DNA from 2 places in the Paractinoplanes brasiliensis genome. Region 1 is predicted to be linked to the other one. Evidence: predicted binding sites of a transcription regulator. Region 1 holds the regulator's gene; the other holds the start of a gene.

Region 1 (3,564 bases):
GCAGACGGTGATCGACTCGGGGGTCGACCATGTGAGCGCGTACGCGTTGATCGTCGAGGACGGCACGCGGATGGCGGCCCGGATGCGGCGTGGCGAGATTCCGTACCCGTCGGACGATGTGGCCGCCGACCGCTACCTGGCCGCCGAGGCCGCTCTCAGTGAGGCCGGTTTCCAGTGGTACGAGGTGTCCAACTGGGCCACCGGCGACGAGGCCCGCTGCCGGCACAACCTGCTCTACTGGACCGGCGCCGACTGGTGGGGTCTCGGGCCGGGGGCGCACAGCCACGTCGGCGGGGTGCGCTGGTGGAACGTCAAGCATCCGGCGGCGTACGCGGGAAGGCTTTTGCGGGGTCTCTCGCCGGGGCAGGGGCGCGAGCTGCTCAGCGCCGAGGACAGGCACGTCGAGGACGTGATGCTGCGGGTGCGGCTGCGTGAGGGCATCGGGCTCGATCGGGTCGACCCGGTGGGCGCCAAGCAGGCTCTGGCCAACGGGCTGATCGACGCCGACGCGTACGAGGAAGGGCTTTTGATCCTGACGCTGCGGGGGCGGCTGCTGGCCGACGCCGTGATCAGGGACGTGGTCTGACGCGCCGGGCCCCGTACCCGGCGCGGCCGGCCACGCTACTTGATCAGGTTGATGGAGAGCGGGTAGTTGTACGGCTCGTTGTTGCTGGCCTTCACGCCGGCGATGACGCCGAACACGATGGCGATGAGCGCGGCGATCGGGATGATCACGAAGCCGATGACGGCGCAGGCGGTGACCCAGCCGATCAGCGTGACGACCGACCACACGATCTGGAAGTTGAGGGCCTTGACCGCCTCGGCCCGGACGGCGGGGGACTGGTTGCCCTTGGCCAGCATGGCGATCAACGGCACGATCCAGCCGGACAGGCCGCCGCCGACGAGAGCGCCGAGCGCGCCGCCGAAGTGGGCGATCATGATCCAGGTCTTGTCGTCCTGGTTGGGCGCGGCGCCGTAACCGGGCTGCTGGTAGCCGTACGGAGGCGGCGGGCCGCCATAACCTGGGCCGCCGTAGCCGGGGCCACCGGACGACGGCGGCGGGCCACCGTAACCGGGACCGCCCGACGACGGCGGCGGGCCACCGTAGGACGGGCCACCGGACGACGGCGGCGGGGCGCCATAGGGAGGCGGCGGAGGGGGTGTCGAACCCGAGACCGGGTCGTTAGCCGCATAAGGGTTGAACGGCGTGGTCGGATCGTACGGATTACCTTCACCGGGCGGGCGAGGTGGTTCAGTCATGGCTGACACCGTAGAGCCGCAGTTCAATGCGGTCGAGGGCGACTCGCTGATCAAGTCGGGGAACAGACACCGCATTCGATCATCGCGCTCCCGACGGCGGCGACGTAGACTGGCACTCTGTCCGCGGGAGTGCCAAGAGGGAGGGGTCATTGTGAGTCTGGATGACCGCAAGCTCGAGGTGTTGCGGGCGATCGTCGAGGACTATGTCGAGACGCAGGAGCCGGTCGGCTCGAAATCGCTCGTCGAGCGGCACCAGCTGGGCGTGTCCCCGGCGACCGTGCGTAACGACATGGCGGTGCTGGAGGAAGAGGGCTACATCCGCCAGCCGCACACGAGTGCCGGCCGGGTGCCCACCGATGCCGGCTATCGGCTCTTCGTCGACCGGCTCTCCAAGGTCAAGCCGCTCACGCCGGCCGAGCGCCGGGCCATCGAGCGGTTCCTGATCGGCGCGGTCGACCTCGACGACGTCGTGCACCGCACGGTGCGCCTGCTCGCCCAGCTGACCCGTCAGGTCGCCGTCGTGCAGTATCCGTCGCTGGCCCGCTCGTCGGTGCGCCATCTGGAACTCGTGCCGATCTCGACCACGCGGCTCATGCTCGTGATGATCACCGACACCGGCCGCGTCGAGCAGCGCCTGGTCGAGTTGCCCGCCCCGGTGCCCGCCGACGACGTGACCGACCTGCGCCGCCGGGTGAACGAGAAACTGGCAGGTCAGAAGCTGGCCGACACGCCGCCGCTCGTGCAAGGTCTGGTCGACGAGTGCGGCCCCGACACCCGCGGGACCATGACTTGTCTGGCCTCCGTGCTGCTCGAGACGCTCGTCGAGCGCAGTGAGGAACGCCTCGCCTTGGCGGGCACGGCTAATCTGACACGTGGGGGTGTGCTGGACTTCCAGGGCACGCTGCGCCCCGTCCTCGAGGCCCTCGAGGAAGAGGTCATCCTGCTCAAGCTCATCGGCGAAGTGGAACCGAGCACGACCCGGGTCCGCATCGGCGACGAGAACCAGATCGACAACCTGCGGTCGGCGTCCGTGGTGAGCACAGGTTACGGCCCCGGGACGACGATCGTCGGGGGGCTCGGTGTGCTCGGCCCCACCCGGATGGATTACCCCGGCACCATCGCGACCGTGCGCGCAGTGGCACGCTACGTGGGCGACCTTTTGGCACAGAACTGACGAGGATTGCGGAGCCCGTGGCCAAGGACTACTACGGCATTCTCGGCGTGAGCCGGGAAGCCACCGACGACGAGATCAAGCGCGCCTACCGCAAACTGGCCCGGCAGTACCACCCGGACGTCAACCCCGATCCGGAAGCGCACGAGAAGTTCAAGGACATCAACGCGGCCTACGAGGTCCTCTCCGACGATCAGAAGCGCCAGATCGTCGACCTCGGCGGCGACCCGCTCGCCCCCGGTGGCGGCGCGGGCGGCGGTCCCGGCGGCGCGGGCGGCCCGTTCGTCGGCTTCCAGGACATCATGGACGCGTTCTTCGGCACGGCGGCCGGCGGCAACGCCCGCGGCCCGCGCCCGCGCACCCGTCCCGGCGCCGACGCGATCCTGCGGCTCGAGCTCGACCTGGTCGAGACGGCGTTCGGGGTCGAGGCCCCGATCACCGTCGACACCGCGGTGCTGTGCACCCAGTGTTCCGGCGCCGGCACGGCCCCCGGCACCCACCTGGCCACCTGCGACACGTGCGGCGGCCGCGGCGAGGTGCAGAGCGTGCAGCGCACGTTCCTGGGTCAGGTCGTGTCGTCGCGCCCCTGCGCCACCTGCCAGGGTCACGGCACGGTCATCCCGCACCCCTGCCCGACCTGCGCCGGCGACGGCCGCGTCCGCACCCGGCGCTCGCTCACCGTCAAGATCCCGGCCGGGGTCGAGGACGGCATGCGCATCCGCCTGGCCCAGCAGGGCGAGGTCGGTCCCGGCGGCGGCACCCCCGGCGACCTCTACGTCGAGATCCACGAACGCCCGCACGACGTCTACTCGCGCAAGGGCGACGACCTGCACTGCCGCGTCACCCTGCCGATGACCGCGGCCGCGCTCGGCACCCGCCTGACGATCAAGACGCTCGACAGCGAGGAGGGCATCGAGGTCAAGGCCGGCACCCAACCCGCGTCGACGCTGCGCATCCGCGGCAAGGGCGTGCCCCACCTGCGCGGTCAGGGTCGCGGTGACCTGTTCGTGCACCTCGACGTCAAGACGCCGACCAAGCTCACCGCCGACCAGGAACGCATGCTGCGCGACTTCGCCAAGACCCGCGGCGAGGACGTGGCCGAGCTGAGCAAACAGGGCGGCTTCTTCAGCCGG
Region 2 (3,564 bases), 2.2 Mb from region 1:
ATCAGGGCGATCGCGCCCGCCACCAGGCCCACGCCGTACGTGACCGTGCGGGCCGAGCCCTCGGCGTCGTCGAGGGCGTCCTGATCCTGCGTCGGCATGTTCCGTGGCGGCGGCGGGTGCGCGATCGTCGGGGGCCGCCAGTTCGGCGACGGCCGGGCAGTGCGCGGCGGCCCCGGATAGTTGCTGCCTCGCTTGGGCGTGGGCGCCTGCGGCCCGGGAGAGGGCGGTGCCGAGTCGGGATCCGGTCGTTGCCAGTACGCGTCGTCCGGGACGCCGGTGGGGGAGCTCACGTTCACCGACGGTACAGCTGAAGGGGGAAGACTTCCGCAGGGGCGCGGGCCTACCCTCGTACACGTGGACATCCTGGATGAACCCGAGCGCGACAACGACGCCGAGCGCGTGGTCGATTTCGACTCGGAAGAGGCGGCGGTCCTTCCCGACCAGACCCGGGACGACACCGAGCGCGGTTGGGGCGAACGCTCCTACGACAACGATGAGCGCCTGCTGGAAGACCGCCCGCCGCACTGGTGATCGGCCTTGGCGGCCGCTCGACGTGTCCGACCGTACGGTGTGCTTCGACGGTCAGCCGGGGCGGATCAGGACGGCGAAGGTCTGACCGGGGCCTGCGACGGCGTGCTTGGCCTCGTCAGGGGTCAGCGCCAGCAGCAGGCCGCCGATCGCGGGGTCGTCGGAACGGGTGACCTGAAGGACAAGCGCCGAGCCGGCGACCGGTGTCGCGCCGCCGCCGGACTCGTCGAGGAGCAGAAGATCAACCCGGTTGCCCGCCTGGACCAGGGCCAGGGCGGCGGGATCGGCCAACCGGACGGGCACGCCCACGCTGCCGGACGGGACCGGCTGCACGCTGATGCCGCCCGGTGTTGCGGCCGACGGGGTCGCGGGTTCCTTCCCCGGTCCTGCCTGAGCTCCGGGCCTGCCCCGATCGCCTTTTGCGGCCTGCATTCCGTTCTCGCCTCCGGCGGCGGCCAGAGGGCCATTGCCGCACGGGTCCGACGACGACCACGACACCAGGGCGGCGCTGCACAACAGGAACACGACCACCGCGAGGCGCAGCACCATGCCGGTGGCCGGCCGGCGCCAGCGTACGGGATCCAGGCGCCCGTCGCGGCGGTTGCGGCTGGGTGATCCTGTCGCCTTGGGGAGGACAGCACCCAGCCGGGAGCCAGTGGATCTGCCCATGAGTCGTGCCCCTTCCGGACGCCGCGGCGTCGCGGTCTTGCGGCGCCGGGGCGGACGTTAGGCGAGACGGGAGATCGTTCGCTCGGGCCCTGTGGACAACCCCGAATTGTGGATAACTCAAGCCGATCTTCGCGAGCGGCGTAGGTTCACAAAGCCCCCCGGGTGGGGGGTCTCGGGGGAGGGCCGTGGGGGTCTCGTGGGAGGGCCGTGGTGGGGGTCTCGCGGGAGGGCCGTGGTGGGGAGAGCGCCGTCGGCGGGTACGGCCAGTCGTGCCGGGGGACGGCCAGTCGTGCCGGGGTCGCGGGTACCACCGCCTACGCCGGGGCCGGCGGGTAGGCCGACTACGCCGGGGTTGGCGGGTGCGACCGGCTACGCCGGGGTTGGCGGGTGCGACCGGCTACGCCGGGGATGGCGAACCGCGCCGGGAGAGGGACGGGCCGGCGCGGTTCGGAGGCTTCGGGTCAGGAAGCGGCGGCTGTCTTCGAGCTGCTCGACGAGGAGGAAGACGTCGCGGTGGTCGAGGACGTCGACGAGCTGGACGACGACGAGGACGTGGACGACGAGGACGTGGACGACGAGTCACCCGAGGACGATGTCGAGGACGAGCCGTTGGTGGCGTCGGCCTTCTTGGTGGACTCGTTGCCGCTGGACTTCTCGGCGCTCACGTTTCCGGAGCGGGAGTCGTTTCGGTAGAAGCCCGAACCCTTGAAGACGATGCCGACCGAGTTGAAGACTTTGCGGAGCTTGCCCTGGCAGTTCGGGCACTCGGTCAGTGCCGGGTCGGAGAACGACTGCACGGCCTCGAGCTGGTGTCCGCACTCGGTGCAGGCGTACTGGTAGGTAGGCACGGCTCCTCCGGATCTGGTCGGCTGCTGGCACTCGCCAACTCCGAGTGCCAATGTTGCGCCATCGGAGGTCATTTCGTCCACTCGGCCGGGCGTCTGAGGAGTCAATCGCCCCAAACGCCCGGGTCGGCGGCGGGTGTCTGGGGAGTCGATCGGCGGAAACGCCCGGGTCGGCGGCGGTCGCGTCTACGGCGGCGGGCGCGTCCAAGGTGGCGGTCGCGTCCGAGGGGGCGGTCGCCGGAGACGCCTGGGTCGACCGTTGGGGTCAGCGGGCTGGCTCGGGGGCTTCGGCGTCGAAAACGGTGAGGCCGCCGCCGGGGGTGATTGCCGCGTGCACCGGGCGGTCGTGTGGTTCGGCGGGCACATGGTCGACCAGTTCGCCGTCGTGCAGCAGGGCCACCACGAAAGAGTTGCCGGTCAGACGGGCCAGTGCCCGGTCGTACGAGCCGCCGCCCCTTCCCATGCGCATGCCCCGGCGGTCGACGGCCAGGGCGGGCACGAAGACGAGCGTGGCTTCCCTGACGGCTGTGACGCCGAGGCGGGGGCCGTCGGGTTCGAGCAGTCCGCGGGGGGCGGCGACCAGACGCGAAGGGGTGGCGGACGGATACGCAGCCCAGTCGAGGTCGTTGTCCGGGAGGAGAACGGGCAACAGGACCCGGGCCCGTGCGGACAGCAACGCCACCAGATCGGTCCCGCCCGGCTCGCGGCCCACCGGCATGTACGCCGCCACTGTGGGGTGGTTGTCACGGCGTACGAGGGAAAGGGCTTGATCTTGAATGGCGAGGGCGGCGGAGGCGAGCGACGAAGGCGTCAGGGCGCGACGGGAAGTGAGGAGGCGATCGCGTAGCGCAACCTTCGCGGCGCGAGATCTTTCCGCATCACGGGTTAAATCGGGCACGCAACACCCCCTTTTGAAAACCGGCAAACGGTGCACACTATGTCAGCATCGCTCCAAAGAGGGCCACTTCCGGGAGGATGCGTGACGCTACGTGGCCGGCTCACCACTGCCTTTCTGGTGGTTGTGCTCGGTCCGGTCCTGCTCGGGTCCATCTTTGTCGCCCTGACTGTCGCCGCGGTGAGCCGGGACCGGACAGCCGAGCGACTCGACCATGCCACCACCACTGTGCGGACCGGGATGGCGGCGGCCTGCCGGCAGCTTCAGGCAGTGGCCGACGCGGTGGCGGTGGTCCCCCCGGCCGAGCGGTCGGCGGTGGCCGATCAGCTGATCACACGCGGTCTGGCCACCGACATCAAGATCGTGACCCAGGTGCACGCGCGTGCGAGCGGGATGACGCTTCCGGTGCCCCGCCCGGTCGAGTTCACCGGCTGGCAGGACTGCGCCTTCCCGGTGGGTGGGACGACCACCGCGATATCCGTCCGATCCGTCGCCGGTGACGAGCTGATCACCGCCGCGCAGGCCGTCGACCAGGAATTTCTGGCTCGTCTGGCCGCCGCCAGCGGAACCGAGATCCAGCTGGGGGATCAGGGCGAATCCGCCGGGGAGCACCGTCGCCTCGAGGCC

Evidence for each region. Region 1 encodes HrcA, which represses chaperone genes, less so after heat shock. Its sites were predicted from a motif close to GGTTNGCACNCTCNNNNNGAGNGTGCNAACC; they were not measured.
Region 2: C8E87_RS19020 (FmdB family zinc ribbon protein) is a predicted target of HrcA. The motif match lies at 2,068-2,098, and genes of this name have one in related genera.

What each region holds. Positions count from the first base shown of each region.
Region 1 is NZ_SNWR01000001.1:2,042,927-2,046,490, reverse strand. It holds gene hemW (radical SAM family heme chaperone HemW) at 1-586, shown strand, start outside; gene C8E87_RS08900 (DUF4870 domain-containing protein) at 622-1,260, opposite strand; gene hrcA (heat-inducible transcriptional repressor HrcA) at 1,412-2,434, shown strand; gene dnaJ (molecular chaperone DnaJ) at 2,452-3,564, shown strand, end outside.
Region 2 is NZ_SNWR01000001.1:4,216,473-4,220,036, forward strand. It holds gene C8E87_RS19010 (translation initiation factor 2) at 1-290, opposite strand, end outside; gene C8E87_RS43740 (hypothetical protein) at 355-531, shown strand; gene C8E87_RS19015 (hypothetical protein) at 583-1,197, opposite strand; gene C8E87_RS19020 (FmdB family zinc ribbon protein) at 1,659-2,045, opposite strand; gene C8E87_RS19025 (5-formyltetrahydrofolate cyclo-ligase) at 2,308-2,940, opposite strand; gene C8E87_RS19030 (sensor domain-containing diguanylate cyclase) at 3,022-3,564, shown strand, end outside.